2 regions of the Vibrio casei genome follow, and region 1 is predicted to be linked to the other one. Evidence: predicted binding sites of a transcription regulator. Region 1 holds the regulator's gene; the other holds the start of a gene.
The links. The regulator CRP, encoded in region 1, controls carbon source genes, mostly activating them, when cyclic AMP is high. The targets are predictions, from matches to a motif close to TGTGANNNNNNTCACA.
Positions count from the first base shown of each region.

Region 1 (16,402 bases):
AGCAGTCACATCTGTGCTGATTGATTTAGACGCTAAAGTATTGGCTTCACGGTTGAATTCTTGCATCATGAAATCGAGCTTACGGCCACACGCGCCGCCTTTTTTCATAATGTTGTTAGCTTCTTTTACGTGAGAATCTAGGCGATCTAATTCTTCTGCGACGTCTGATTTTTGCGCCAGTAAGATCAGTTCTTGTTCGACGCGTGAACTGTCGAGTTCAATTTTGGCTTCTTCAAATTTATTCATTAGACGATCACGTTGCCATTGTAGGATCTCTGGCATGCGCGCGCGAACTTTAGCCGCCTCGTTAGTGATCGCTTCTAAACGCTGGTCGATCAGCGCTTTCATGTTGTCACCTTCACGGCCACGCGCGTCGATGAAATCATCCATGGCTTCTTCAAATGCGCTTAGTAATTCTTTTTGGATGTTATCCATATCTTGCTCTGGTGCTTCCATTACGCCGGGCCAGTTCATGATTTGAAAAGGATTAAGGCGAGAGTTTTCACCAGTAAGAAACATGACTTGTTTGGCAGCTTGAATGACTTGCTTAGCAAGATCTTCATTAATGTTGAGATCGCTTTGGGCTTTTGAATTCGCTTCAAAACGTAGGTGACATTCTACTTTGCCGCGTGCTAAACGCTTACGAAAGCGCTCACGTAAAATTGGCTCTAGTCCACGGAACTGTTCTGGTAGGCGAAAGTAAGTTTCAAGGTAACGTTGGTTTACACTGCGGATTTCCCACACGGCGTTGCCCCAATCTGATTTGATTTCTTTGCGGGCATAAGCGGTCATGCTGTAGATCATTGAATGTTTCCTAATCTAAATAAAGTGATTATTTTCTGTTGGCTATGGTAGCACTAAACGGGGGATAAGATCGCTTTTTGAGGTGAATCTCTATATAATCCTGCCCCAATTATATCCTCAACTAGGTATCACTCTATGACTTCTACAGCTCGCCCAAATGACCGTGCCGCGGATCAAGTTCGTCCAATTAAAATGACTCGTAATTATACGGCTTATGCTGAAGGTTCAGTATTAGTAGAGTTTGGCAATACCAAGGTGTTGTGTAATGCCAGTGTTGAAGAAAAAGTACCAGGCTGGTTAAAAGGCCGTGGTAAAGGTTGGGTTACTGCTGAATACGGTATGTTGCCACGTGCAACTCATACGCGTAACCGTCGTGAAGCCGCAAGCGGTAAACAAGGCGGACGTACTATGGAAATCCAACGTTTAATCGCTCGTAGTTTACGTGCGGTTGTCGATTTGGATGTACTAGGCGAAATGATGATCACTGTGGATTGTGATGTGATTCAAGCCGATGGTGGTACACGTACTGCTTCTATCTCTGGCGCAAGTGTTGCGTTGGCTGATGCAATCCAATCACTAGTCGCTTCTGGCAAATTAAAGAAGAACCCAATGAAGAGCCATGTTGCCGCGGTTTCTGTTGGTATTCTAGGTGAGCACGCTTTATGTGATTTAGAGTATGTGGAAGATTCTGCTGCCGATACCGATATGAACGTGGTAATGACCGAAGAAGGTAAGATGATTGAAGTTCAGGGCACCGCAGAGGGCGAAGCGTTCTCCCGCCAAGAATTGAATCAATTATTAGATTTAGCCGAGAAAGGCATTAACGATATTATCGCAGTCCAGAAAGCCACTCTGGCGGAATAGTTTATTTATATAGCTCCTCATTGAGGGGCTATTTTTTTGAGTACAATTTGAGTCTGTCACAGCTGAAATTGAAGATGAAACCCTCTAGGGACTAGACACTAGGAACTAGGGACTAAATAGAGATATTTTATGAAAGCATATCAACGTGAATTTATTGAGTTTGCCCTTGAGAAACAAGTTCTTAAATTTGGCGAATTCACATTAAAGTCTGGCCGTACGAGTCCGTATTTCTTTAATGCGGGTTTGTTTAATACTGGCCGCGATCTTGCGCGTCTAGGTCGTTTTTATGCCGCAGCTTTGGCTGATTCTGGTATTGAATTTGATGTGTTGTTTGGCCCTGCGTACAAAGGCATTCCTATTGCGACGACGACGGCAGTTGCGCTTGCTGATCATCACGATATCGATACGCCATATTGCTTTAACCGTAAAGAAGCGAAAGATCATGGCGAAGGCGGCAACCTAGTGGGTAATCCATTAGAAGGTCGTATTATGCTGGTGGACGATGTGATCACAGCGGGTACTGCGATTCGTGAATCAATGGAAATCATTAAAGCGAATGGCGCGGATCTCGCGGGTGTATTGGTCGCGATTGATCGTCAAGAAAAAGGCAAAGGTGAGTTATCGGCGATTCAAGAAGTGGAACGTGACTTTGGCTGCGCGGTGATTTCGATCATCAGCCTAGGTGATCTAGTGACTTACCTTGAAGAGCAAGGGAATAATGAAGCGCAACTTGAGTCGGTAAAAGCTTACCGTGCGCAATATGGTATCTAATTTTTCTTGATACTCTATATTGAAGTGAACCCAGAGTGAGAGATTGCTCTGGGTTTATTTTTGTTTACACTGTGTAATTATATTTTTACACCATAATAAAAGCCCGTTTTGAGTCAATATTGTCGAATGTTTAATCGATATATTGATATGTCACCTCGATTTACTTCTTATAAGTGGTAACCTTTCAGCTTAATATTTCATTAAAAAAAGAAAAAGTAGATGAGTAGTTCAAAGATTCTAGGCAGTACTTTGATTATTGCGGGCACCACGATTGGTGCTGGTATGTTGGCATTACCTATTGCTTCCGCAGGGTTAGGTTTTAGCACGTCTTTAATCATCATGATTGGGATGTGGGCGCTAATGGCTTATACCGCATTGCTCATGTTAGAGCTGCACCAACATGCCGATTACGACGCCACTCTACACTCGTTAGCCAAACAATTTTTAGGTGATAAAGGCAAATGGGTTGCGACGTTTGCCATGCTATTTCTTTTTTATGCGCTATGTGCAGCCTACATCGCGGGTGGTGGCGGTCAGTTTAATGACAAATTACATAACTGGTTTGCCATTGATGTATCCAATGGTGTTGGAACGTTAATCTTTACTATTTTAATTGCAGCGATTGTGACCTTTGGTACTTCATCGGTAGATAGAGTTAACCGCGTGCTATTCACCTGTAAACTAATCGCTATGGCGGTCATGCTGTTCTTCTTAACGCCTAATATTCAAGCGGTTCATCTACTTAATATGCCATTAGAAAAAGGCCTGATTGTGGCTGCATTGCCAGTGATTTTTACCTCTTTCGGTTTTCACGGTAGCATTCCTGCGGTAGTGCGCTATTTAAACCTTGATATGAAAGCTTTGAAGAAGGTGATGGTTTTCGGTTCTTTATTGCCGCTAGTGGTTTATATCTTATGGCAACTGGCCACGCTAGGTGTAGTTGATCAATCAACATTATCTCAAGCAGGTGATGTGACAGCATTAGTCGGTACGTTATCTCAAGTGATTCATAGCTCGGCTATTTCACAAGTAGTCTCCGTATTTGCCGACTTAGCATTAATCACCTCTTTCTTAGGTGTGAGTTTAGGGTTATTTGAATTCTTAGGCGACAGCTTAAATAAAAACCAAAGCAAAGGTGGCCGTGTTGGTATTGCGCTAGTGACCTTTGTGCCGCCATTGTGCTTTGCATTATTTTACCCACAAGGTTTTATTATGGCGCTTGGCTATGCGGCGATCGCATTGGCGATACTCGCTATTTTATTGCCGGTGACGATGGTGATGAAATCTCGTGTACAACACCAAGACAAGCAAGCTTTTACTGTTTCAGGTGGTACGCCAGCCTTAATGCTGACACTTACCGCTGGCATCGTTATTATTGTGCTACAAGTGATGATTAGCTTAGGTGTGTTGCCAGCGATAGGGTAGGTTTTCGGTTTCGAGGTATTTGAGTCATAAGAAGTAAAGCTCAAGCTTCGAAAAGCTAATATAAAATAAAAGCCACTGAATCTTTTAAGTCAGTGGCTTTATTTCTTCTTACGGGGTTATCGTTATCTATAAACGAGGATTAACGTGTACCGTAAACCACGATGGTTTTACCGTGGGCTGAAATCAAATTTTGCTCTTCTAGCATTTTTAAGATGCGACCAACCGTTTCACGTGAACAGCCAACAATCTGACCGATCTCTTGACGAGTGATCTTAATTTGCATGCCATCTGGGTGCGTCATTGCATCTGGTTGTTTCGCTAGGTTTAGTAGCGTTTGAGCGATACGACCTGTCACGTCTAGGAATGCTAAGTCACCAACTTTTTGGCTAGTGATTTGCAGACGTTTTGCCATTTGGGCAGAAAGACGCATCAAAATATCAGGGTTAACTTGGATAAGTTGGCGGAATTTCTTAAATGAAATTTCAGCCACTTCACAAGGAGATTTGGCTCGAACCCAAGCGGTACGCTCTTGGTCTTCTTCAAATAGGCCTAATTCACCAATGAAGTCACCTTGGTTCAAGTAAGACAAAATCATTTCTTTGCCTTCTTCATCCTTGATTAATACTGCCACAGACCCTTTTACGATGTAATAAAGGGTTTCTGCTTTCTCGCCAGCGTGAATCAAAGTACTTTTTGATGGGTACTTATGGATGTGACAATGCGATAGAAACCACTCTAATGTTGGGTCAGTTTGAGGTTTACCTAGAACCATAATTTGTTACTTCCTCTACAAGGCTTGCTCAGTTTTGAGTCATTCATCCTGAGACCGGCTAAACTGGTCAAATAGAATAGGTGTTAATTGTTATAGCTGCAAGTTGTTTGCAGTAGCCTATAAATACTACCCCTTTCTTGCTGTGATTTCTTGACTTTGATCGGATCAGATAGGGAAATTCGGCAGTGAAAATGTGCACGAACTCACACTCTGGATAGTCTGCGTGCTTTTGCCATGCATCTTAACCAATTTTTCCAGTTTCGATCAGTTGATGAAGAATCGGTTGAATGATCAATTCCATGGCAAAACTCATCTTACCACCCGGCACTACTAAGGTATTATGGCGAGACATAAAAGATCCCTCTATCATGGCAAGTAAGTATGGGAAGTTGACATTTTTAATCCCGCGTAAACGAATAACCACAAAACTTTCATCGAGGCTTGGAATGCCTTTGGCATTAAGTGGATTTGAGGTATCAACCGTTGGAACGCGTTGAAAGTTTATATGGGTGCGAGAAAACTGAGGAGTAATGTAATTTAAGTAATCATCCATGGAGCGAACAATAGAATCCATGACGGCCTCTCGTGAATGGCCACGATCTCGGGTATCTCGGACGAATTTTTGGATCCATTCTAAGTTGACTATCGGAACCATGCCAATCAGAAAATCAACATGTTGAGAGACATTGACATCCCCATCCACGACACCACCATGTAAGCCTTCATAAAAAAGTACGTCGGTATTTTCTGGGAGATCTTGCCACGGCGTAAAGGTGCCTGGCATTTGATTATAGGGGACTGCTTCATCAAAGCTGTGGAGATAACGACGAACTTTTCCTGCCCCATTTTGCCCATATTTTTTGAAAAAATCGGCTAGAGAAGGAAAATCATTGGCTTCGGGGCCAAAGTAACTAATGTGTTTGCCTTGTTCTTTTGCTTTTCGAATGGCGACGTCCATCTCGGGGCGTGTGTAGCGATGAAAGCTGTCCCCTTCAACCCACGATGCTTTAATATTCATCATATTGAACATTTTTCTGAAGGTTTCTGAGGTGGTGGTGGTACCTGCACCTGAAGAACCTGTTACTGCAATAATGGGATGTTTCGACGACATAATAATCCTTCATTCCGACTTCAATAATGAAGACCAGTGTAGGGGAATGTTAGGCAAGAATAAATAGTGGTGAAGATGTGTCGTGATGAATACTCAAATATTTATTGGCCGAAAAGTCGGGAGGTTGAGGTTCATTGCAATTCATTAATCGCTTTGATATCAACGCTTTCATGTAATTCTGAAAAAACAATTGCAATGCTTCCTGCCTGTAATTGAGCTTTAACTTGTTTTATTTTGGTGTCCAGTGACGTTTCTTGCATGCCGTAATCCGTGCCTTCACGTAAAATGAATTCTTTGATGAGGTTTTCTAAGGTGTCGGGATCGATTTGTTGCCAAGGAATAATCATAAATACTGCTTTTTTTATCGGTGAGAAAGAGAGGTATTGGTAAAAACATAGCTATTGGCGAAAAATAGAGTAATGGATGAAAAATAGATTGATTGATGAAAAAGACCGGTGAAGCACATTAGCGGCGAGAAGCGGTAGCATAAAAATGCTCACACAAATGTTTGGCATCTTGTTTCAAACAATATTGGTGAGTCATTGGTATGCCTTGTTGTGGTGTCAGAGTTAGTTGATTGAGGCATGTGACTAAATCGGATTGTTGCTGGCGCTCAAGTTGAAGTTCAAACTGAAGTGACTCACGGTACAAGGTGTCGGGTAAATGCGGTTTGGCTTTACGACGATAATAACGGAACTGGCTTAATAAACTTTGTGTTCGGTCAATGGCGGTTTCCAATTGGATCCATTGATCTTCAGAGAAGGCTAGTTCATGCTCATCGAGCCATTTTAATAACAAAATTAAATTGACGTTACCTTGATGGTGATTTTGTAGATGTAAACACGCTTCTTTGATGTCACGCACGCTGTAATGCTGCAAACTAAATTGCCATAAGCGTTCTAAGGTGAGAGGAAGCGGTGAGTATTGATTCATATTATTGGTTGAGTGATTCCAGTTCTTCTTGCAATGCCATCCATTCCATTTCAACGTCTTCGAGTTGAGACTTTCGGCTAGCTTGAATGGTTAATACTTCAGTGAGTTTAGCTTTATTTTCATCTTGATAGAGTGATACATCACTTAATAGTTGTTCAGCATCGGCCAACTCGGTACCTAGTTTGTCCATTTTCGTTTCAAGTTGTGTCAGTTTTTTGCGAATTGGTGCAGTTTGCTTGCGTAATTCTGCTTCTAAACGTTTTTGTTCTTTACGTGCGTTGGCGCTATTAATACTTGGTGTGCTATCAACATCGCCTTGTGCCTCTTTTTTGTCTTGTTTTTGCTGATCAGTGAGCCATTTATAATAGTCGTTTAAATCCCCATCAAAAGGGGCAACTTGCTGTGAGTCAACCAAATACAAATCATCGGTGGTGGCGCGTAATAAATAGCGATCATGGCTCACGATAACCATCGCCCCTTCAAAGGTTTGCAGTGCCATTGTTAGGGCTTGGCGCATATCCAAATCAAGGTGGTTGGTTGGTTCATCGAGCAGCAATAAGTTCGGCTTTTGCCATACAACTAAGGCTAGAACCAAGCGAGCTTTTTCGCCACCTGAAAATGGTGCGACTTTGTCGAGTGCTTTTTCACCTACAAAACCAAAGCTTCCGAGGTAATCGCGCAGTTGTTGCTCGGTATGATTGGGCGCAATTTGCATCATGTGTTGTAAAGGTGTTTCTTCGGGATGCAGTGTTTCTAATTGATGCTGGGCAAAATAGCCAATTTTTACCCCTTGAGAATAGGTAAGATCGCCACTTTGTGGATTCAGCTCACCAGAAAGCAGTTTAATTAAGGTGGATTTACCTGCACCATTGCGACCGAGTAAACCAATTCGGCTGCCCGGAACTAGATTGAGTCGAATATGTTTAAGGATAAGGTTATCCCCATAACCTGCGGAAACTTCATCCATCATCATGATTGGATTGGGTAAAGCAGAAGGCTCCCGAAATTCAAAGCTGAATGGATTATCGAACTGAGCGGGGAGAACTTTCTCCATTTTTTCTAAGGCTTTAATTCGGCTTTGTGCTTGGCGAGCTTTCGAGGCTTTGTAACGAAATCGATCAATGTAGCTTTGCATGTGCGACATTTGTTTTTGTTGCTTAGAATACATCGCTTGTTGCTGCATTAATTTTTGCGCGCGTTGGGTCTCAAATGAGGAGTAGTTGCCGGTGTATTCGTTGAGTAGTTGATTTTCTACATGAATGATTCGACCGACAATAGGGTCGAGAAAATCCCGGTCGTGCGAAATTAAGATTAACGTGCCAGGGTAGTTCTGTAGCCATTTTTCTAGCCAAAGTACGGCATCTAAATCTAAGTGGTTGGTGGGCTCATCGAGCAATAATAAATCTGAACGGCACAGTAGAGCTTGTGCTAAGTTTAAACGCATACGCCAGCCACCAGAAAATTGCGTTAAACTCCATTGCATTTGAGCTTGGCTAAAACCTAAGCCATTTAATAATTCAGCGGCGCGAGCTTTAATGGTGTAGCCACCGACTGTTTCGATTTTGCCGTGCAACTCAGCGACTAAATTACCATTATCGTCTTGTTCTGCTTTAATCAGGGCTAGCTCTAATTGGCGATATTCACGGTCACCATCAATCACATACTCTAATGCTGCGCGTTCTAATGCTGGGGTTTCTTGGGCAACCCAAGCCAATTCCCAATACGAAGGCATTTGGAAATTACCCGCATCGATAGAAAGCTCATCTTTCAATAATGCAAATAGGGTGGATTTACCACAACCATTTTTGCCAACAAGTCCTACTTTATCGCCAGGATGAATGGTGGCTGAAGCCTGTTCTAATAATGGTTTTCCACCGCGAAGCAATTGAATATCTGAAAATGTAATCATAGGAGTCTTATCTAAGGTTTTGCGAATGAAAAGTTAAGCGAAACGGACGCAATGTGCGCCTTGAATAGTAGGCGTTTCAAGGATAAATGTCGATCAATAAACGATTTACGATCGGATGAATTTACGTGATAAAGTGTCGGGGTTTCCTGATAACGAAACAGAGTTGTGTTGAGGTAGTTATACTTCTAATTATGGGACATCAAATTTTGCAGTGTAGATTGTATGGAGACAGCGATGTCAGATCACGCTCAACAACAAAGTCAAACTGAGGCGACAGACGTCGCGTTACCACGTATTTTGGTGATTTATGCCCACCCCGATCCTGAACATTCCGTGGCCAACCAAATTCTACTGAAAGCGATAAAAGATCTACCACATGTGCAGATCCACGATCTTTACGCTTGTTACCCTGATTTTTTTATTGATGTGGCCGTGGAGCACCGTTTGTTGCTGGAACATGATTTGATTGTGTTCCAGCACCCCATGTTTATGTATTCATGCCCAGCTTTAATGAAAGAGTGGATGGATACTGTACTTGGCAAGGGATTTGCATTTGGTAAGGGCCGAGCATTGCAGGGAAAATCTTGGCGTAGTGTGATTACCACTGGTGGTCAAAAAGAGGCGTTTTCAGCTCAAGGCTACAACCAATATCCGCTGGAACAAATTTTGCAGCCTTTTGAGCTAACCGCTAAGTTATGCCAAATGAATTGGATTGAACCTTTGGTTTTATATTGGGCAAGGAATGTGCATCAGGCACAGAGAGTAGAGCATGCGCAAGCCTACCGTCAGTGGCTAATGAACCCGTTTGAGTTATCTCAGTAGAGGGAAATATATGGCATCAACAATTGATTTTTTACAAAGCGGCGTGGTGTTCTTATCGGCAGCAGTGATTGCCGTTCCTCTTGCTTAACGTTTTGGGCTTGGTTCTGTTTTAGGGTACTTACTGGCTGGTATTGTGATTGGTCCTTGGGGGTTAGGGCTAATTAGTGATGTAGACAGTGTGATGCATTTCTCTGAGCTGGGGGTTGTGTTGCTTCTATTCTTGATTGGCCTTGAGCTAAACCCCAAAAAATTATGGCAAATGCGCATACCTATTTTAGGATTAGGTGGCGCTCAAGTGGCGGTGACCACATTAATTATTTCTGCGATTGCGAATTGGTTTGGCATTAGTTGGCAAAATAGTTTAGTGATTGGAATGGGGCTTGCGTTGTCTTCGACGGCGATAGCATTACGAGTTATCGAAGAGCAAGGACTAGCAGGCACTGAAACAGGGCAATCTGGCTTTGCTGTTTTATTATTCCAAGATATTGCGGTCATTCCTATGTTAGCAATATTGCCTTTGTTGGCTGGTAATGTTGGTGGGGATTGGTTAGATGCGGTGTGGATGATTGGAGGGGTGTTGGCTCTATTAGTGGGCGGGCATTATTTATTGCGTCCAATTTTCCGCTATGTGGTGATGAGCCGAGTCCGTGAGCTTTTTACTGTTGCGGCTTTGTTGCTGGTGATTGGTATTTCCGTCTTAATGGAAAAACTGGGTCTATCTATGGCTCTAGGGACATTCTTAGCGGGAGTACTATTGGCAGAAAGTGAATATCGCCATGAGTTAGAAAGTGCTATTGAGCCATTTAAAGGGCTGCTACTTGGTTTGTTCTTTATGTCGGTAGGCATGGCTGTAAACCTTGATTTACTCATTCATTACCCTTTGAAAATATTGGCAGCAGTAGCAGCGTTAGTCAGTATTAAAGCGCTTATTCTTTACATATTAGCTCGCCTTATGGGGACAAGAGCTAAAGCGCGAAGCAGAATGGCGGCAATTTTAAGTCAAGGGGGGGAATTTGCTTTCGTATTATTTACCGCCGCGACAGGTCATGGTTTGCTTGGAAGCGAAGTGAGTTCTTTTTTATTAGTGGTGGTTAGTTTATCGATGATGACCACGCCACTTATTTTGCTGGCTCAAGAGAAATGGTTTAATCGGACGATTAATATTTCGGATAATATGCAGTCTGATGTGATCAATGAAGAACCTAGAGTCATCATTGCTGGCTTCGGTCGTTTTGGACAAGTGGTTGGACGTTTGTTATACGCTAACAAGATCCGCATCACGGTATTAGAAAGTGATGCCAGCCAAATTCAGTTATTAAGAAAGTTTGGTTATAAAGTGTATTACGGTGACGCCACTCAGCTAGATTTATTAAGAGCAGCAGGTGCTGAACAAGCTGAAGCGATTGCTATTTGTACTGATTCACCCGATGAAGTGTTAAAAATTGCGGAGCTATGCAAACAACACTTCCCTAATTTGAAAATTTTAGCGCGTGCGCGAAGCCGAGTTGAAGCGTATCGGTTATTGAATATGGGGGTAACCTTATTTTCACGAGAAACCTTTTTAGGGGCGCTAGATTTAGGGCGCCAGGTATTGACTCAACTTGGCATGCATCCTTATCAAGCTAAGCGTGCTGAAGCGCATTTTCGCAAATTAGACACCACGATGCTCAAAGAATTATTGCCATTACATATGGAAGATAAAGACATGGGGATCCGGGCCAAAGAAGCGCGTAAAGAATTAGAAGAAATTTTTGATCGTGAGATGGAAAGCGATCGTCAAACCCAAAATCATTGGGATTAAATCGATCCAATAATGGAAATATGGAATTGGCATGATAATCAAAAAAAGATTCATTGCTGGGGCGAGTTGCCCTATGTGTAAACAGCCTGATAGCTTACGAGTTTGGGAAGAAAACCAGATTGAAGTGGTTGAATGTGTAGAATGTAATTATGTTGAGCAAAGAACCCCAAAAAAGGTAGAAAAAACACCTAGGGCGACAGATCAGATGATAGGTATTTTTAAACCTGATTAAAGGCAGGGTTTTAAGTGAGTTCTGGAGCATTTTTTATCAAGGTAAATGAAAATAAACACAGTGGATCGATTGAAATTTGCCGTGCTTATCCCCATTATCTTGCACATAGAGATTAAGTGCTCACACATTCTCAACGCTTAATCTGAATTTGGAGCGAATATGAAAATTGAAAAGAACGTTGTAGTTAGCTTGGCTTACCAAGTGAAAGTAGAAGACGGTGTTGTGGTTGATCAGTCAACAGTTGAAGCGCCACTTGATTACTTGCATGGCCACAATAACCTGATTACAGGTTTGGAAAATGAACTACTAGGTAAAGCTGCAGGTGATAAATTCACAGCAACGATTGCTCCAGAAGATGCGTATGGCGAGCACAGTGATGATCTTGTTCAACGTGTACCTGCGGATGTTTTCCATGGTGTTGAGCAAATTGAAGTGGGTATGCGCTTTTTAGCTGATACAGATCAAGGTCAAATCCCTGTTGAAATCACTGAAGTCGATGGTGATGAAGTCGTGGTTGATGGTAATCATATGCTTGCGGGTCAAACCTTAACATTTGATGTAGAAGTGGTTGCTGTTCGTGAAGCAACAGAAGAAGAAATTGCTCATGGCCATGTACATCAGGCTGGTGGTCATCACGGACATGATCATGATGGCGATTGCTGCGATCATGACCACGGCCATGAAGAGAAAAAAGAAGGTTGTGACGGAAATGGCGGTTGTGGCTGTCATTAATTCTTAAGAATATGAAAACGCCAGCCCACTCAGGTTGGCGTTTTTAGTTGAATGACAAGTTTCATTGAATAACAAGTATTACGATTAATAATGCGGTGGTGGTGTTTCTTCCGATGGATCCGCCAAGTTAGAAGCGTCTAAGTTTTTGACTTTACCGACGACAAACTTCATTTGATCTTGCATTCTAGTGATCAGAAGTTGTTGCTGGCTTAGTGCATCATTTAATTCACTAATGGTTTGTTCTTGGAAGGCGACCTGACATTCAAGATCATTAATGCGTTGCTGAAGTTCAAGATTGTCTGAAGTCATGAAGATCACTTTTTATAGTTAAAGAATGGATGATACCCTGAGTGCTAAAAATTATACCTGAATATTCAAAGACTGTAGATCTCTACTTTCATCAATGAATAAGTAAAATGAATGCGATAAAGTACAAGAATATAGGTAATAAAGCGCAATAAAGAGTTCATTTTTATGAAATAGAGTGAACTTTGCTAAAAAAAAACACTCTCTTAACAAAGAGTCGATACGACAACGCAATAGTATGACAACATCAATAATATGTGATTTCCTACTAAATAATTGTTTTATAAGTAAGGTATAACGCTGTAATTGATATACGAGGGGATTATATTTACTGCTGGTTATTTTTTGTAGCAACCAGTACAAATAGTCTCTCAACTAGAGCTAAAGGCGCTAGTATATTGCTTCAATCATTTTTATAAATCATAACGATGGTTCGCCATCATGCTGGAGAATTTAATGAAACCGATTTTTAAAGTATCGCTGCTAGCGGCAACTGTACTATTAGCTGTAGGCTGTCAAAAAGAAGAATCGAAAGATGCAAAAACAACAGCGCCAACAGAGCAAGCTCAATCTGCAGCTTCTGCAACGAATCAGTACCAAACGGATGATGAGAAAGCAGCTTATGCAATCGGCGCATCTTTTGCTAATTACTTAAACACAAGCATTGAAAAGCCAGCTGAAATTGGTATTAACCTTGATAAAACCATCGTTTTAAAAGGTATTGAAGATGTGTTTGCTGGTAAGTCTGGCATGAGCGAAGAAGAGACTCATAAAGTGCTTCAAGAGTTAGACAAACGTGTGTCTGAAAAAATGCAGTCTCAAGCGGCTGAAAAATCAGCTGCGAGCAAAAAGGTCGGCGATGAATTTCGCGCTAAATTTGCAAAAGAAGACGGCGTAAAAGAAACCAAATCAGGTATTCTTTACAAAGTTGAAAAAGAAGGTACTGGTGCGACACCAAAAGCGACGGATACCGTTGTTGTAAATTACGAAGGTACGTTGGTTGATGGAACTAAATTTGATAGTTCTTATGATCGAAAAGAACCAGCTACATTTCCACTTAACCGCGTTATCCCTGGTTGGACGGAAGCCGTTCAGTTAATGAAAGTTGGCTCTAAATACCAAGTGGTTATTCCGCCCGAGCTAGCATACGGTGAGCAAGATACTCCAACGATTCCGGCTAACTCTACGTTAGTCTTTGAAATCGAACTGATGTCAGTTAAAACTGAACAAGCACCTGCTGCTGCGAAATAAATATTTAGTGATAAATTAGCTAAAAATAAAGAAGGCTCATCAATCGATGAGCCTTCTTGTATCTGCGATTGTAAATACATTACAAAACTTATCCTTAACCATTATATTGAAGTTACGGCAATCTCTAACTCAAATTTTCTGATAAACTTACATTCATTTGTTGAAGTACTATCTGATTACTAGCCGTAATTATATCCAGAGGTGTATGTGAATAGTTCTGAAATTATGCATTCTGAAGCATTGTTGGAGATGGAGTCTGTCTATGTTAGACCTTTTTCTGATCACGATAAAATTATCTTACATTCTTACGAGGCCGTAGTAGATGGCTTAGCCAGCCTAATCGGTAATTATTGTGAGATTGTTTTGCATTCTTTAGAAGATCTCAATACATCGGCGATTAAAATTGCTAATGGTGAAAATACTGGCCGTCAAGTGGGTTCACCCATTACCGATTTAGCATTAAAAATGTTGAAAGATATCGAAGGATCACAACGTAATTTCTCGCGATCGTATTTTACTCGAGCGAAAGGCGGGGTATTGATGAAGTCAATCACCATTGCCATTCGTAATGGTGAGCAACGTGTTATTGGATTGTTGTGCATTAATATCAATTTAGATGCGCCTTTTTCGCAAGTCTTGCATGCTTTTATGCCAACAGCCGAAGCCGAAGAAGCTGCATCATCGGTCAACTTTGCTAGTGATGTTGAAGAGCTGGTGGATCAAACAGTAGAAAGAACGATTGAAGACATTAATGCGGATAAATCGGTATCGAATAATACCAAAAATCGTCAAATTGTAATGGATCTGTATGACAAAGGTATTTTTGATATTAAAGACGCGATTAACCGGGTCGCCGATCGTTTAAATATCTCCAAACATACGGTTTATCTCTATATTCGCCAACGTAAAGTTGAGGATGGTGAAAAGTGAGTCAATGCTTAACGGAACCTGAAAAAATTCTGACTTATACTTTGGTGGTGAATGGTTCGGTTTATGGCAGCCAATCGGCGAGAAACGCCTATCTTTTTGCTTGTTCTTTACTTGAAAGAGGGCATAGATTAGTCAGTGTTTTTTTCTATCAAGATGGGGTTCACAATGCCTCTAGTCTAGTGTTACCTGCTAATGATGAATTCAATTTACCCCAAGCATGGCAGCGTTTATCAAAAGATCACAATGTGAGACTAGAATCCTGTGTGGCGGCCTCATTGCGTCGAGGAATCGTCGATTCACATGAAGCTAAGGTTCATCAATTACCCACGAGCAATACTGCTGAGGGATTTGAATTAGCAGGCCTAGGTGGGTTAGCGGAAGCTATGCTGATACAAGATAGAGTGGTACAGTTCTAATGCGATTAGGTTTTGTTTTTCGATCATTTCCTCATTCAAATACAAAGGGCCGAGAGGGGCTAGATGCATTATTGGCGGCGTCTGCATACTGTGAAGACATTGAAGTTTTCTTTCTTGGCAACGGTGTTACTCAATTGGTTAAGGAACAAGCCCCAAAACAAATATTATCACGCGATTATATTTCAGCTTTTAAGTTGCTTGAATTGTACGACATTGAAAAGATTTATGCCTGCAGAACATCACTATTGGAATTTAATTTATGCTCCGATAGATTCATTATTGATGTTGAAGTGTTGTCTTTTGAAGAAATCAATCATCGCCTTCATAATTGTCAAAAAATTCTGACATTTTGATGCGATTAAAGGGCCGATTTTTATGCTTCACATAATTAAATCCATCGATGCGATTGAAGCTTCCATCCAATTTAGCCATCCAGATGATCAATTTATCTTAGTAGAAGATGCCGTTTATGGGCTAATTAGTCAAAAAGTGCTCATCGGTGTATTAAAAGATCATCTTGATCATTGCTATGCGTTAGAGTCGGATATTCAAGCAAGAGGGCTGAGTTTTCAACTTGTATTGACAGGTAAGGTTATTGATTTTAATGGATTTGTTTTTCTTAGTGAAAACCATCAACAAATAATAACTTGGGAATGAATCACCATGTTGAGTCTATTTATTTGTGCATTATAGAAAAAAGTATCACTCTTGATTGTATATTTCTTGACACACTCCCCCTTGATGAATAAAATTTTGCGTCCCTATTTCTCTCTTGTGTAAATGCAGTGAGTAGGTAGGGTTAGATTTTTCACAAGCTTATTTTCGTAAATCAGGAGCTATTTAATGGCAACTATTAACCAGTTGGTACGCAAGCCACGTGTAAAGCAAGTTGTTAAAAGCAACGTGCCTGCGCTAGAAGCGTGTCCACAAAAACGTGGTGTATGTACTCGCGTATATACTACTACTCCAAAAAAACCGAACTCAGCATTACGTAAAGTATGTCGTGTTCGTCTAACTAACGGCTTTGAAGTTACTTCATACATCGGCGGTGAAGGTCATAACCTTCAAGAGCACAGTGTTGTTCTTATCCGTGGTGGTCGTGTTAAAGATTTACCAGGTGTGCGTTATCACACCGTTCGCGGCGCATTAGACTGTGCTGGCGTAAACGACCGTAAACAAAGTCGTTCTAAGTATGGTGTTAAACGTCCTAAGTCTTAATGTTCACTTTGAAAAAAGTAAGCGTTAAGTAAGGCCAAACACTAAATAATATATTTTGTTGAAAAAACTGAAAAGTTTTGGATAACCTGAAGAAGACAACGGAGA
Region 1 is NZ_AP018680.1:2,501,036-2,517,437, reverse strand. Features, by position in the region: gene VCASEI_RS11815 (YicC/YloC family endoribonuclease) at 1-804, opposite strand, end outside; gene rph (ribonuclease PH) at 940-1,668, shown strand; gene pyrE (orotate phosphoribosyltransferase) at 1,798-2,439, shown strand; gene VCASEI_RS11800 (aromatic amino acid transport family protein) at 2,659-3,864, shown strand; gene crp (cAMP-activated global transcriptional regulator CRP) at 4,004-4,636, opposite strand; gene VCASEI_RS11790 (phosphoribulokinase) at 4,878-5,747, opposite strand; gene VCASEI_RS11785 (YheU family protein) at 5,879-6,094, opposite strand; gene VCASEI_RS11780 (TIGR02444 family protein) at 6,213-6,680, opposite strand; gene VCASEI_RS11775 (ABC transporter ATP-binding protein) at 6,682-8,589, opposite strand; gene kefG (glutathione-regulated potassium-efflux system ancillary protein KefG) at 8,824-9,411, shown strand; partial or broken gene kefB (glutathione-regulated potassium-efflux system protein KefB) at 9,422-11,212, shown strand; gene VCASEI_RS11760 (YheV family putative zinc ribbon protein) at 11,244-11,444, shown strand; gene slyD (peptidylprolyl isomerase) at 11,604-12,176, shown strand; gene VCASEI_RS11750 (SlyX family protein) at 12,261-12,485, opposite strand; gene fkpA (FKBP-type peptidyl-prolyl cis-trans isomerase) at 12,939-13,733, shown strand; gene VCASEI_RS11740 (helix-turn-helix transcriptional regulator) at 13,959-14,663, shown strand; gene tusD (sulfurtransferase complex subunit TusD) at 14,693-15,079, shown strand; gene tusC (sulfurtransferase complex subunit TusC) at 15,079-15,432, shown strand; gene tusB (sulfurtransferase complex subunit TusB) at 15,455-15,736, shown strand; gene rpsL (30S ribosomal protein S12) at 15,923-16,297, shown strand.

Region 2 (16,402 bases), 960 kb from region 1:
TGTGCTTTTTGCGTGTAGAAATTTCGTATTGATACTTTCTGATATGGATCAAATTAGGTAGAATAGCGCCATCTTATTGCGGTGACGAAAACGTTTGCGTTTGGTGGGTTGCTGCTTTTTGTAGAAATTAATCTTTTTATATGAATATGAGTTTTCGCTCATGTATCAATTTTTGAGAACTTTCAGCCTATCTGAGTCAGGAGATACAAATGCTTAAGCGTGACATGAACATTGCGGATTATGATGCGGCGTTATTTACCGCTATTCAAGAAGAAACACTTCGTCAAGAAGAGCATATTGAGCTTATCGCTTCAGAAAACTACACAAGCCCACGTGTAATGGAAGCACAAGGTTCTCAACTTACGAACAAATACGCGGAAGGTTACCCTGGTAAGCGTTACTACGGTGGTTGTGAGTTTGTTGATAAAGTCGAAACATTAGCGATTGAGCGTGCTTGTGAATTATTTGGTGCAGAGTATGCGAACGTGCAACCTCACTCTGGTTCTCAAGCAAACAACGCGGTTTATATGGCGCTATTAAATGCGGGTGATACTGTTTTAGGTATGAGCCTTGCACACGGTGGTCACTTGACTCACGGTTCTCCTGTCAACTTTTCTGGTAAGCTTTATAACATCATTCCTTACGGTATTGATGAAGCGGGTCAAATCAACTATGAAGAAATGGAGGCTCTTGCTATCGAGCATAAGCCGAAAATGATCATTGGTGGTTTTTCTGCGTATTCTCAAGTATGTGATTGGGCGCGTATGCGTGAAATCGCAGATAAAGTGGGTGCTTATTTCTTTGTTGATATGGCGCACGTTGCAGGTTTGATTGCCGCAGGCGAATATCCAAATCCAGTTCCACATGCCCACGTTGTCACGACTACAACGCATAAAACCCTTGCTGGTCCTCGTGGCGGTTTGATTCTTTCAAATGCAGGTGAAGATCTGTACAAGAAACTGAACTCTGCTGTCTTCCCTGGTGGTCAAGGTGGTCCTCTAATGCATGTTATCGCAGCAAAAGCGGTGGCGTTCAAAGAGGCATTAGAGCCAGAGTTTAAAGCTTACCAATCTCGAGTTGTATTAAATGCAAAAGCAATGGTTGCTGAGTTTATTGCTCGCGGCTACAACATTGTTTCTGGTTCGACTGAAAATCATTTGTTCCTTGTCGATTTAATCGACAAAGACATTACAGGTAAAGAAGCGGATGCTGCATTAGGTTCTGCCAACATCACGGTAAATAAAAACTCAGTACCGAACGATCCACGTAGCCCATTCGTAACATCTGGTATTCGTGTAGGTTCGCCATCAATTACTCGTCGTGGTTTTACGGAAGACGACGCGAAAAATCTTGCTGGCTGGATGTGTGACATTCTAGACAACATGGGTGATGAGTCTGTGATTGAAGCGACTAAGGCTAAAGTATTAGATATCTGTAAGCGCAAGCCTGTTTACGCATAATTGGTTTGAGAGTCGTCACTGCACAATTTTCACTGGGATACTGGTACTGAAATAGCAGTGTAGAAATATGAAGCCCCAATGGTTTGCTCATCATTGGGGTTTTTTATACCCTTAGTATTTGAAGCTGCAGTTTTTATTGCTTTGGTTATACTAAATAGACATCAAGAATAAAAAGGATCGCTTATGTTGTTTACTTGGATTAAGCATTGGATAGCTCGTTATGATCGTTGGTGCGAGGAGCTCGGGTTAACACCGGAATACAAACGTAGTTGCTGCGTTCATAAGGTTGACCCTGCACATGGTCAAGCGAAATATGAACAAGTAGACGAAAAGAAAGATCCTAAAAAAAGCCTCCAAGCTTAATGAATGGTTCTTCATTATCATTGGTTGATACGCATTGTCACTTTGATTTCTCTCCCTTTAATGACACACAAAAAGAGCTTGCGAGTGCACAAAAAGCGGGTGTGCATAGTATTATTATCCCTTCTATTGGTGAAAGTAATTGGTATCATACTCAACAGCTTGCTGAGCAATATTCTCCGTTGTATTACGCACTTGGCTTGCATCCATACTTTATTGGCCAACATAATGACAATGCCCTCGAACAATTAAGAGTTTGTTTAGATTCCCGAACCGAAAAATGCGTAGCGGTTGGAGAGTGTGGTCTGGACTTTATGCTTGATGATAATCGATTAATACCAGAGTTAATCGATAAGCAATTTAGGTTGTTTGATGCCCAGATCCAGCTTGCTATTGAATATGAATTACCTCTTATTTTACATGCCCGTCGTTCTCACGATAAGGTTTTGCAACGTCTACGCCATTTTAGACCTAAAAAAGGTGGCGTTATTCACGCTTTTTCAGGAAGTTACCAGCTGGCAATGGAATATGTGAAATTAGGATTCTATATTGGAGTTGGTGGTGTGATTACTTATCCAAGAGCTAAAAAAACACGAGATACTATTGCGAGGTTACCGATATCAAGTTTACTACTTGAAACGGATGCTCCTGATATGCCTCTGTCGGGATTTCAAGGGCAAGCGAATCACCCCTCCCAAGTCTTAGGGGTTTTTGAGTCATTATGTTTACTTAGAAAAGAAGATAAATCTGAACTTGAGCGATGCCTGTTTCATAACAGTTGTGAATTATTTGCGATCCAGTTATAAATTTAACGAGCTTTGTGCAATCGTTTGCTTTGTTGTCAATATATAAAAAGCAATCGATTGGTGATATAGATCACGTTGATTTATGTTTTTCACGATTTTTTCATTAACTAATGTGACCTTGGTATTACTTTGTTAGTAATTGTCAGAGTATAATCGCCACCGCTTTTAGTTAACGACATTTTAATTTTTATAACTCAACACAACAAATAAGGAAGCCATATACCATGAGCCTGGTTATGAGCATCGTTGGTATGATCGTTTTACTGCTTATTGCAGTTTTACTATCTGACAACCGCAAAGCTATTAATTTAAGAACTGTTGGTGGCGCATTTGCTATCCAATTCCTGCTTGGTGCATTTGTACTGTACGTTCCTTGGGGAAAGGATGTACTAAATGCAATGACAAATGGCGTTCAATATGTCATTGATTTCGGTAATGAGGGGATTGGGTTCCTATTTGGTAACCTTGTTAACTTCTCTGTTGATGGAATTGGTTTCATTTTTGCGTTTAAAGTTTTACCAACTATCATTTTCTTCTCTGCACTTATTTCTGTGCTTTATTACCTAGGTATTATGCAACTGGTCATTAAAGTGCTTGGTGGTGCATTGCATAAAGCATTAGGAACTTCTCGTGCAGAATCTATGTCTGCAACGGCGAATATTTTTGTTGGTCAAACCGAAGCACCTTTGGTCGTTCGTCCATTTGTTCCTAAAATGACGCAATCTGAATTGTTCGCAGTAATGTGTGGTGGTCTGGCTTCTGTGGCTGGTGGTGTAATGGCCGGTTATGCCGCAATGGGCGTTCCTCTTGAGTACTTAATTGCCGCATCTTTCATGGCCGCTCCTGGTGGTTTATTGTTTGCGAAAATTATGAAGCCAGAAACCGATGAGCCAATTGATCAGCTTGAAAACATTGATCAAGCGGGTGAGGATAAACCTGCTAACGTGATTGATGCCGCAGCAAGTGGTGCATCTTCTGGTTTGCAACTTGCTCTAAACGTCGGTGCAATGTTGTTAGCGTTTGTTGGTCTTATCGCATTAATTAACGGTATTTTAGGTGGCGTTGGCGGTTGGTTTGACATGCCTCACCTAACGTTAGAATTAATTTTAGGTTGGTTATTTGCACCATTAGCATTCTTAATCGGTGTACCGTGGTCTGAAGCAACGCTTGCTGGCTCATTCATTGGTCAAAAAGTGGTGGTTAACGAATTCGTGGCTTACTTAAACTTTACCCCTTACTTACAAGATGGTGCGGCGGTTGTGTTGTCTGAAAAGACAAAAGCAATCATTTCATTCGCACTATGTGGTTTTGCTAACCTTTCTTCCATTGCGATTCTATTAGGTGGTTTGGGTAGCCTTGCTCCTAACCGCCGTAAAGACATTGCACGCATGGGTATGAAAGCTGTTGCCGCGGGTACATTATCTAATTTAATGGCTGCGACAATTGCTGGTTTCTTCCTTACGTTACAAGCAATGTAAGTTAAGGTTTCTTTATATAGACGCCATGACGATAGAGTTTAAAGCCGTAGCATTATTTGCTACGGCTTTTTGTTTTTAATATGGGAGACAGAAAAGAGTAGTAGGTTGCTCAAAAAGCCTAGCAGGAACATTTACCTTGAGTTCTTTTTGAGATACAAACCGTTTGCGTTCAGGATAATCACTGACCAAATGGGATTAATCAGTATAATCATCAGTGAATTCTTACTAAATGGAATGAAGCTTAGAATGAAACTAAGTGGTTTAGTGAGATATGTTCACAACACATGATGTGTTAGCAGCCAGTTATCCGGCTTTTCTGGTGATTTGGTTGGCGGTGACAAGGATTGCAATTAGCCCATTATAGGTGCTAAGTCTTCAAGGAACCAAGTCCGTTCATTTCAGACAGCTTGGTAGGGTTCTTATAAAGAATGAGAATCACACTACACTTGTTGAAGTTGTATAAATCAACACCTCAAGTGTCCACTGAGTTGTCATAATAATTTTTTGATATCGGAGATAGAAATGAGCGATTTACAAGCAGCGGCGTTACGTGCACTAAAATTAATGGATCTCACCACGTTGAATGAAGACGATACGGATGAGAAGGTGATTGCTCTTTGTAAAGCAGCAAAATCACCGGCTGGTAATACGGCCGCCATTTGTATTTATCCACGTTTTATTCCGATTGCGAAGAAAACATTACGTGAACAAGGTACACCAGACATTCGTATTGCAACGGTAACAAATTTTCCACACGGAAATGATGACATTGAGATTGCGGTTGCTGAAACGAAAGCAGCGATTGCTTATGGCGCCGATGAAGTCGATGTGGTTTTCCCTTACCGTACGCTGATTGCGGGCGATGAAAAAACCGGTTTTGAATTAGTGAAACAATGTAAAGCCGCTTGTGGTGATGTTTTACTGAAAGTCATTATTGAAACGGGCGAGTTGAAAGAAGAAGCTTTAATAAAACGTGCGTCACAGCTTTCTATCGAAGCGGGTGCAAACTTCATTAAAACGTCAACGGGTAAAGTACCGGTTAATGCAACGCCAGAATCGGCTGAAATTATGCTCAATGTAATTAAAGATATGGGTGTTGCTAAAACAGTTGGATTTAAGCCTGCTGGAGGCGTTCGTACCGCTGAAGATGCTCAAGAATATCTAGCGATGGCCGACCGTATTTTAGGTGCGGATTGGGCGGATAATATGCACTATCGTTTTGGTGCATCTAGCCTACTTGCTAATCTACTGAATACGCTTGGTAAAGGCGAAAAAGCGGCGGAAGGCGGCTACTAATCCGATGTAACTCTCAAAGTGTTGCCCGTATTTTATGGACAACACTTTGGTTTCCCGTTTCTATTTCAATAGGATAGTGCTATGTATCTTCCTCAAGAAATTATCCGTAAAAAACGTGACAATGAAGTGTTAAGCGCTGAAGAAATCAATTTCTTTATTCAAGGTGTTGCAAATGACATCATTTCAGAGGGCCAAATTGCGGCTTTCGCGATGACTATTTTCTTTAATGAAATGACCATGGAAGAACGGATTGCATTAACATGCGCGATGCGCGATTCAGGTATGGTTATTGATTGGTCTCACATGAACTTTTCTGGGCCTATTGTTGATAAACATTCAACAGGGGGAGTGGGGGATGTGACTTCTTTGATGCTAGGAGCGATGGTCGCGGCTTGCGGTGGTTTTGTTCCCATGATCTCTGGTCGTGGTTTAGGGCATACTGGTGGAACGCTTGATAAACTAGAGTCAATTCCTGGCTATAACATCATGCCTTCGAATGAAAAATTTGGTGAAGTAACGAAAGATGCTGGCGTAGCAATCATTGGCCAAACCGGTAATTTAGCGCCTGCGGATAAACGTGTGTATGCGACTCGAGATATTACCGCAACTGTGGATAATATTTCGTTAATTACCGCCTCTATTCTATCGAAAAAATTAGCTGCCGGTCTTGATTCATTGGTGATGGATGTCAAAGTGGGTTCTGGCGCTTTCATGCCAACCTATGAAGCTTCTGAAGAATTGGCACAATCGATTGTTGCCGTCGCTAACGGTGCAGGAACGACTACCACTGCTATTCTTACTGATATGAACCAAGTGTTAGCTTCATCGGCAGGTAATGCCGTTGAAGTACGTGAAGCCGTTCAGTTTCTAACCGGTGAAAAAAACTCACGCGGCGAAATACGGAATCCACGTTTACTTGATGTCACTATGACGCTTTGTGCTGAAATGCTGGTATTAGGAAAGTTAGCGGAAAATACCGACCAAGCACGCGAAAAACTGCAAGCGGTGTTAGATGATGGTAGCGCGGCGCACTGTTTTGGTAAGATGGTTTCAGGCTTAGGTGGCCCAGAGGATTTCATCCAGAATTACGATGCTTACTTGCCTAAAGCGGAAGTGATTAAGCCTGTTTATGCGACAAGTACAGGTACAGTGACCGCGATGGATACTCGTGCTATTGGAATGGCTGTGGTGTCAATGGGTGGGGGGCGTAAAGTTGCGAGTGATAAAATTGATTATGCAGTTGGTTTTGATCAATTCATTCGCTTAGGTGAAGTCGCGGATTCACAAACACCATTAGCGATGATCCATGCTCGAACAGAAGAGCAATGGCAACAAACCGCAGATGAATTACAACAAGCGATTACGCTATCGGACGAGGGATATCAACCTACGCCGACTATTTATCGTCAAATCCGAGCTCAAGATCTGTAATTGATCGGTTTAGTTTGGAAGGAGATTTAATCATGAAACGTGCAATTATTTTAGTGCTTGATTCTTTTGGTGTTGGTGCCACGCAAGATGCCGTTAAATTCGGTGATGTAGGTGCGGATACTTTAGGTCATATTGCCGAGCAATGTCATAAAGGGCTTGCCGATAATGATCAACGTAGTGGTCCATTGCATTTACCTAATTTATCTAAATTAGGTTTAGGTAAAGCCGGACAAGAATCGACAGGGACCTTCCCTATTGGTTTAGATGAAGATGCTGAGATCACTGGCGCATATGGCCATGCCGCTGAGCTTTCCTCTGGCAAGGATACGCCATCTGGTCACTGGGAAATTGCCGGTGTGCCGGTCTTGTTTGATTGGGGATATTTCTCTGATCAAGAAAACAGCTTCCCACAAGAGTTATTAGAAAAAATTGTAAAACGTGCCAATTTGAAAGGATATTTAGGTAACTGCCATTCATCCGGTACGGTGATTTTAGATGAGCTTGGTGAAGAGCATATGAAGAGTGGGAAACCTATTTTCTATACTTCGGCCGATTCAGTATTCCAAATTGCGTGTCATGAAGAAACCTACGGTTTAGATAACTTACTTGAGTTGTGTGAAATCGTTCGTGAAGAACTTGAACCTTACAATATTGGCCGAGTGATTGCTCGTCCATTTATTGGTGCAAAAGCGGGTGAGTTTGCTCGTACGGGCAACCGTCATGATTTGTCACTTGAACCGCCTGCACCGACCGTATTGCAAAAATTGGTCGATGAAAAAAATGGCGAAGTGGTCTCGATAGGGAAAATTTCTGATATCTATGCCGGCTGTGGCATTACACAGAAGTTCAAAGCTACAGGGCTTGAAGCTTTATTTGATGCCACGCTAGAGCAAGTTAAAGCTGCGGGTGATAATACGATTGTTTTCACCAACTTTGTGGATTTTGACTCGTCGTATGGCCATCGTCGTGATGTGGCAGGGTATGCTGCAGCATTAGAATACTTTGATTCTCGATTACCTGAGATTCAAGCGATTTTAAAAGAAGATGACGTATTAATTCTAACGGCTGACCACGGTTGTGATCCAACATGGCCTGGTAGTGACCATACACGTGAGCATATTCCAGTATTGGTTTCTGGTCCGAAAATTCCCGCGGGTTCATTAGGCCGTCGTGATACATTTGCTGATATTGGTCAAAGCTTAGCTGAGTACTTTGGTACTTCGGATATGGAATATGGTAAGTCGTTTTTATAAACGAAAACAAACCGATATAAAGACAATAATTTATTTTAATTGCTGCATGAATGTATGCAGTGAATGAAAACTTATAAAGGAAATAAACATGGCAACTCCACATATTAATGCTGAAATGGGTGATTTTGCAGACGTTGTGATCATGCCGGGTGATCCGCTACGTGCACAATACATCGCTGAAAACTTCTTAGACAACGCGGTTCAAGTTTGTAATGTTCGTAACATGTTTGGTTATACAGGAACGTATCAAGGCCGTAAAATTTCAGTTATGGGTCATGGTATGGGGATAGCATCTTGTTCTATCTATGTAACTGAGCTGATCAAAGATTTTGGCGTAAAGAAAATCATTCGTGTAGGTAGTTGTGGCGCGGTAAGTGATAGCATCAAGTTGCGTGATGTTGTGATTGGAATGGGCGCTTGTACCGATTCAAAAGTAAACCGTATGCGTTTTAAAGATCATGATTTCGCAGCCATTGCTGATTATGAAATGGTGCGCAATGCAGAAGAAGCAGCAAAAGCTCGTAGCATTGATGTTAAAGTGGGTAACTTATTCTCAGCAGATCTGTTTTACACTCCTGATCCTGATATGTTCACGGTGATGGACAAATACGGCATTCTTGGTGTGGAAATGGAAGCGGCTGGTATTTACGGTGTAGCCGCTGAATATGGTGCGAAATCTGTTGCTATCTGTACGGTATCCGATCACATTAAATCTGGCGAGCAAACGACTTCAGATGAACGTGCAACAACGTTTAATGACATGATTCATATCGCACTTGATTCAGTATTGCTTGGTGATAAGTAATCGGCGAAGGAATACTTCGCGTTAAGTATTCATAAACGTCAAATTTTAATTGGCGATAAAGATTAAAAAGCCCCTTGCTTGATAGAAGCAAAGGGCTTTTATTTTTTTGAGAGGTAATAGAGTTTATAAATCTTTCAATAGGATATTTTCAACTTGATCTTTTGGCTTATAAAGCAATAACAAGCACAATAGAATGCCACTAATAAAACTTAAAATAAGCATCATATACATAAGATGGTCGCTGTTACGGTAGCGATGATCTGAAATTGCAGTCACTTTACCTTTTTCGAACGTAATACGAATAAAGCCGATCATACTGCCATCACTGAATACAGGTTTCACTAATTGTTCTCGGCCTATTGATGCTGTTTTTAATGGGGTATCTAAACCTAAAATTTCACGAACGCTTTGAGCTCCATCACTTGAAACTAATCGAATCCCCTCTGCGTTATAAATGGTGGCATCTAATACGAGTCTATCTGAAGAGATTTGATTTGCTAACTTTAATAATGCATCTTGGTCATCATTAACAATCATGTCACTAGCAGATAATGCTGATTGGGTAATTAATAAATTAGTCAGTGTTTCTAATTGTTGATTTTGAATGTTTTCGTTATCTCGGCTGATTACAAAACTATTAATAATGGTGTAAGCAAACATACCACCAAGTAATAGGATAGCGGAGAAACGTAAAAAAACTCGCCAAGAAAATAAGGAAGTTTGCATTTATTATTACCTTAAAATACGGTCGATAATTCAACCAAAAGTCGGTTTTTTATGTATTTACTAGTTTGGGACTTGCGTTAGTAAATTGCAATAGGGTAAGTTGCTTAGCATTGGTGTGTTTGCTTTGAGCCAATATGGGACGCAATAATGTGTTTTTGTACTTTGTTTATTGATTCTGTTCATTGGATAGAAACGCACAAAATTAACAACTTAAAAGGCGAGATAACATGGATGTAACCACCACATTGAAGATTCAGAAAAGTATGTCGCTTATAAAGCGTTTGCCCGAATCTCATTTATATTCAAGCTTGGATAAGCAAAAAGCACAATGGATTGTTTTTAGTGAGCATCTCGCTATTAGCGACTTTGATCGTATTGATTCCTTTACTGGGCGTTTTAATCCTGTTTTGGACTCTTGGAAAGTTGGCCAGTATGAAGTGGCCTTGATGGGGGGGGAGCTTATCCCTGAAATGGTTGAATTTATTCACGCCCTTGGCTTGGATTGTGCTTCGATCAGTGTATTACCAGAGTTAGCGAAACCAGGTTTAATTGTAATGGATATGGATTCCACTGCTATTCAAATCGAGTGCATTGATGAAATTGCTAAGTTAGCCGGAGTGGGAGAGCTCGTTTCTGATATTACAGAACGTGCGATGCAAGGCGAGCTTGATTTTGAAGCTAGCTTACGTGAAAGAGTTGCCGCTTTAAAAGGGGCGGATGAATCTATATTGGCTAAAGTTCGTGACACTTTACCATTAATGCCTGATTTGCAAGAGATCGTAAATACATTGAAAGCTTTAGGTTGGAAAACCGCAATAGCCTCAGGAGGTTTTACGTATTTTTCTGATCACTTAAAAGAAACATTAGGTTTAGATTTCGCTCAATCGAATACGCTTGAAATTGTTGATGGTAAACTGACAGGTAAAGTATTAGGTGACATTGTGTCGGCTGAAACTAAAGCGGATATTTTGGTGACTTTAGCCGATGAGTATGATGTTGAACAACATAATACGGTTGCCGTTGGTGATGGTGCTAATGATCTGGTGATGATGGCTACGGCAGGTCTTGGTATTGCCTACCACGCTAAGCCAAAAGTAGAGCAACAAGCCAAAACCGCGATTCGTTTTGCGGGCTTAGGTGGCGTTTTGTGTATTTTATCGGCCGCTTTAGTACAGCAAAAGCGTATTAGCTGGAAAGCGATACCATAAATTATTACTGATTTTGTAGTAATGATTATAGTGAAAGATGATAAATACCGATCCTGATTTTTAATGCAGAGCCTGCTCTGCTTTTTTATTTCATATTTATATTGAGAGACCTTCATGGCGACAAAAGCAAAACGCGCATATGTCTGTAATGACTGTGGTGCCGATTTTCCAAGATGGCAAGGGCAATGCAATGCTTGTGGAGCATGGAATACCATAACTGAAGTGCGTCTTGCTGCATCTCCTCAAGTTGCTCGCAATGAAAGGTTATCTGGTTATGCCGGATCGGTTACTGATCTTAAAGTTCAGAATTTAGCGGATATTGATCTGCAAGAAGTGCCTCGTTTTTCAACCGGATTTAAAGAGTTTGATCGAGTGCTTGGTGGGGGGATTGTTCCCGGTTCTGCGGTACTTATAGGCGGTAACCCTGGAGCCGGTAAAAGTACGCTGTTACTTCAAACTGTGTGTCGTTTAGCTTCTCAAATGCCGACCTTATATGTCACTGGTGAAGAATCGCTACAACAAGTCGCAATGAGGGCTTCTCGCTTAGGTTTGCCTAAAGAAAACTTGAAAATGCTATCGGAAACGAATGTTGATAGCATTTGCCAAATTGCCGAATCAGAAAAGCCGAAAATAATGGTCATTGATTCCATTCAAGTCATGCATGTGGCCGATGTGCAATCTTCTCCGGGAAGTGTTTCGCAAGTTCGTGAGTCGGCAACAACGTTAACGCGTTACGCTAAACAAAATAATGTAGCGGTTTTTCTCGTTGGTCATGTTACTAAAGATGGTACTTTAGCAGGGCCTAAAGTATTGGAACATATTATTGATTGCTCTGTGTTACTGGATGGAAGTGCGGATAGTCGATTCAGAACATTGCGCAGTCATAAAAACCGTTTTGGTGCAGTCAATGAACTTGGCGTCTTTGCCATGACAGGACAAGGACTAAAAGAAGTCAGTAATCCTTCGGCGATATTTTTATCTCGTGGAGAGGAGGAAACATCGGGTAGTTCAGTCATGGTTGTATGGGAAGGTACTCGGCCACTGCTGGTGGAAATACAAGCGTTGGTTGATTATTCGCAATTGTCTAATCCTCGTCGTGTGGCCGTTGGCCTTGATCAAAATCGATTATCGATGCTGCTTGCTGTTTTACATAAGCATGGCGGCTTACAAATGGCGGATCAAGATGTTTTCGTCAATGTGGTTGGTGGCGTAAAAGTCGCAGAAACCAGTGCTGACTTAGCGTTACTCATGGCGCTTTTGTCCAGCTTTAAAGATAGACCGCTACCTAAAGATGTGGTCGTATTTGGTGAGGTGGGTCTTGCTGGTGAAATTCGCCCCGTACCAAGTGGGCAGGAGCGTTTAATGGAGGCGTATAAGCATGGCTTTAAAAAAGCGATAGTACCCGCAGCAAATATGCCAAAAGGTGGGATTGATGGAATGCAAATCCATGGTGTAAAAAAACTCTCTGAAGCAATTGATGCTTTCGATGAATTATAAAATATAAAAAGAAGTATTAATTCATTTTCTTTAAATACCCTAATCCTAATTGATTCATTTGTGTTTCAATCCAGTCCACTCTTTGCCAGACATATGGTGTCGGCTTATTGACATTAAATTTATAGGGGTTTGGTAATACTGCCGCCAGTCTAGCGGATTGAGATGACGATAATTGGTTCGATTGAATACCAAAGTAATGCTGACTTGCGGCTTCGACGCCAAAAATCCCTGGGCCAAATTCAACAATATTTAAATATATTTCAAGTATTCTTTGCTTGCCCCATTCAAATTCGACCAAAATACTCAAATAGGCTTCGACGGCTTTGCGAACAAGATCCTTCCCAGACCATAGAAATAGGTTTTTTACCGTTTGTTGAGTGAGAGTACTCGCGCCTCTAAAACGTTCTCCTGAAATCATGTCAGAGATGGCTTTTTGGGTCGAGTGAAAATCGACGCCATGATGATCTGGAAAACGTTGATCTTCTGAGGCGATAACGGCCAATTGCATGTAAGGTGATATCTGGTCTAAAGTGACCCAATCTGATGGTGGGCGTTGTTGATATTGTGATGGTGGAAAAAAGTCACGTTGTAATTGCCAGCTCCAAATAACTGGATTGACAAATTTAAGGGGTAAAGTGATCAGAATAGAAAAAACAAAGAAAAAGAGAATTGATCGTATTAACCATTTTTTGAACCGCTTACCCATGAATAGTCCTTTTGGGATGATTTTTCACATCAATGATTGAGATAACTGAGAATAAAGTGAAGTATTGTTAAATGCGAGGTTCTAGTACAAAGATGACGATGAATTTACTTAATTTGGCGTTATTGTGCACCTTTTATGCTCTCATCTGAGCGTGCATTTTTCATTACATTCATCCTGATAGTTTATTTTAGTATTGCCTATTACCCCTGTTATTCAATGTTATTTTATTGATTTTTATAAGGGGATTGATAGTAGTATTGCGATTAAACGTCCATATTAAATTGTAGTTAGTTTAGTGATTTAAGCGTTTAAATTCGCGTAAAAAAGATTTTTTATCCAAATGCGAACAGGGGATATCAGTCTTGACAGATTGTGTTATACTCTGCGCGAACTTTATATCCTATTAATAGAGTAAGACAATGACTGACTTATCAAAATACAGAAACATTGGTATTTTTGCCCACGTTGATGCGGGTAAAACGACTACAACTGAGCGTATTCTTAAGCTTACAGGTACCATCCATAAAAGTGGTGAGACGCATGACGGCGAATCAACGACTGACTTCATGGAACAGGAAGCTGAGCGCGGTATTACTATCCAATCTGCGGCAGTAAGTTGTTTCTGGAAAGACCACCGTTTCAACGTAATCGACACCCCTGGACACGTTGACTTTACAGTAGAAGTATATCGTTCTCTTAAAGTTCTTGATGGTGGTATCGGTGTATTCTGTGGTTCTGGTGGTGTTGAGCCGCAATCAGAAACTAACTGGCGTTATGCGAATGACTCAGAAGTTGCACGTATCATTTTTGTAAACAAACTGGACCGTATGGGTGCAGATTTTTACCGTGTTACAGAGCAAGTGAAGAAAGTACTGGGTGCAACTCCACTTATCATGACTCTACCAATCGGTATCGAAGATGAATTTAAAGGTGTTGTAGACGTTCTTTCTCGTAAAGCCTATATCTGGGACGAAACTGGTCTTCCAGAAAACTACACTGTTGAAGATGTTCCTGCGGACATGGTTGATGATGTAGAACAGTACCGTGAAGAGATGATCGAAACGGCTGTTGAGCAAGACGACGAACTGATGATGGCTTATATGGAAGGTGAAGAACCTTCAGTTGAAGACATCAAACGTTGTATCCGTAAAGGTACTCGTGACCTAGCATTCTTCCCTACATACTGTGGTTCTGCATTTAAGAACAAAGGTATGCAATTAGTACTTGATGCGGTTGTTGATTACCTACCTTCTCCAACGGAAGTGAATCCTCAACCTCTTATGGATGAAGAAGGTAATGAAACGGGTGAGCATGCTATCGTTTCTGCTGATGAAACATTTAAAGCGTTAGCATTCAAAATCATGGATGACCGCTTTGGTGCGTTAACTTTCGTTCGTATCTACTCTGGTAAATTGAACAAAGGCGACACCATCTTGAACTCGTTCACAGGTAAAACTGAACGTGTTGGCCGTATGGTTGAGATGCAAGCGGATGAGCGTAAAGAACTGACTTTCGCACAAGCGGGCGACATCATCGCTATCGTTGGGATGAAGAACGTGCAAACAGGTCACACTCTTTGTGATCCTAAGCACCCAGTAACACTTGAACCAATGGTGTTCCCGAACCCAGTAATTTCGATTGCTGTACAGCCTAAAGATAAAGGCGGTTCTGAAAAAATGGGTGTTGCGATCGGTAAAATGGTTGCAGAAGATCCAACGTTCCAAGTTGAAACTGATGAAGAGACTGGCGAAACCATCCTTAAAGGTATGGGTGAGCTTCACTTAGACATTAAAGTAGATATCTTGAAGCGTACTTACGGTGTAGATCTTATTGTTGGTCAACCACAAGTTGCTTACCGTGAAACTATCACTAAAGAAGTTGAAGATAGCTACACGCATAAGAAACAATCTGGTGGTTCTGGTCAGTTTGGTAAAATCGATTACCGTATTAAACCAGGTGAGCAAAACACTGGCTTTACGTTTAAATCAGTAGTTGTTGGTGGTAATGTACCGAAAGAATTCTGGCCTGCTATTGAAAAAGGCTTTAAGTCTATGATGAATACTGGTGTTCTTGCAGGATTCCCAGTACTTGACGTTGAAATAGAACTATTTGATGGTGGTTTCCACGCAGTCGATTCATCTGCAGTAGCATTTGAAATCGCAGCGAAAGGTGCATTCCGTCAATCTATGCCTAAAGCTGGTGCTCAACTTCTTGAGCCAATCATGGCGGTAGACGTGTTTACTCCTGAAGATCACGTTGGTGATGTTATCGGTGACCTTAACCGTCGTCGTGGCATGATCAAAGACCAAGAAGCAGGCGTAACTGGTGTTCGCATTAAAGCAGATGTACCGCTTTCTGAAATGTTTGGTTACATCGGTTCTCTACGTACAATGACTTCTGGTCGTGGTCAGTTCTCTATGGAGTTCGCACACTACGCACCTTGTCCTACTAACGTAGCTGAGCAAGTAATTGCTGACGTTAAAGCACGTAAAGAAGCTGAGAAGAAGTAATTCTTAACCGCTTTTTAATACTTAATAAAAACCCGCTAGTGATAGCGGGTTTTTTATGCCGATAACATTTTAAATGGCTGAATTTACAGCGTATTCAGAGCCCCATTTATCTTTTTAAATCAATGTAAAGGTTTTCCACTTTAGTTCTAGCCCATTCCGTTTTACGTAGAAATTTAAGGCTTGATTTAATACTTGGATCGGATGTGAAGCAACGGATATTGATCATTTCTCCCAAACGCTCCCACCCATAATGTTCAACCAACTCTATTAAGAGCTTTTCAAGAGTGATACCGTGTAAAGGGTTATTTGCTTGGGACATGAGAAAACCTAATGAAAATAGAATGCAGCAGATTATAGCAGCCACTGCGTTCTATTTGGATATTCTCTTTATTTATTTTATTGAAACTTTTAGTCCTCCCAAACAACTAGCTTATCTTTCGGCCATGCAGCGCCGATGTCATGGTATTTTTTCTCTAAAACATGACGTTTGATTTTTAAGGTTGGAGTTAACACGTTATTTTCAATCGTCCAGGGTTCTTTGATCATCAACACGCCTTTTATTTTGGCATGTGACTCGAGATCGGCATTAATCATTTCAATTATCTTAATGGTTTTACGTTCATATCGTTTACGATCAAAGTTTTTAAATGAATGAGGAATTACTAGCAAAATTGGAGCAGGTAAACCAAGACCAATCAAGCACATCATTTCAACTCTTGAGTGTTCAAAGATCTTCTTCTCTATAGGGACGGGTGAAACAAACTTCCCTTTGGATGTTTTGAAGGTGTCTTTCTTGCGACCTTCAATGGATAGATAACCTTCATCATCAATATTGCCAATATCGCCAGTGTGAAGCCAGCCATCAT
Region 2 is NZ_AP018680.1:707,949-724,350, forward strand. Features, by position in the region: gene glyA (serine hydroxymethyltransferase) at 210-1,460, shown strand; gene VCASEI_RS03450 (DUF5363 family protein) at 1,647-1,823, shown strand; gene VCASEI_RS03455 (TatD family hydrolase) at 1,823-2,626, shown strand; gene VCASEI_RS03460 (NupC/NupG family nucleoside CNT transporter) at 2,851-4,104, shown strand; gene deoC (deoxyribose-phosphate aldolase) at 4,627-5,400, shown strand; gene deoA (thymidine phosphorylase) at 5,482-6,831, shown strand; gene deoB (phosphopentomutase) at 6,864-8,084, shown strand; gene deoD (purine-nucleoside phosphorylase) at 8,173-8,889, shown strand; gene VCASEI_RS03485 (YtjB family periplasmic protein) at 9,013-9,615, opposite strand; gene serB (phosphoserine phosphatase) at 9,843-10,823, shown strand; gene radA (DNA repair protein RadA) at 10,938-12,320, shown strand; gene mtgA (monofunctional biosynthetic peptidoglycan transglycosylase) at 12,337-13,026, opposite strand; gene fusA (elongation factor G) at 13,446-15,536, shown strand; gene VCASEI_RS03510 (VF530 family protein) at 15,643-15,855, opposite strand; gene VCASEI_RS03515 (AMP-binding protein) at 15,945-16,402, opposite strand, start outside.
Region 2: a site for CRP is predicted at 2,686-2,701, ahead of VCASEI_RS03460 (NupC/NupG family nucleoside CNT transporter). Genes of this name have one in related genera too.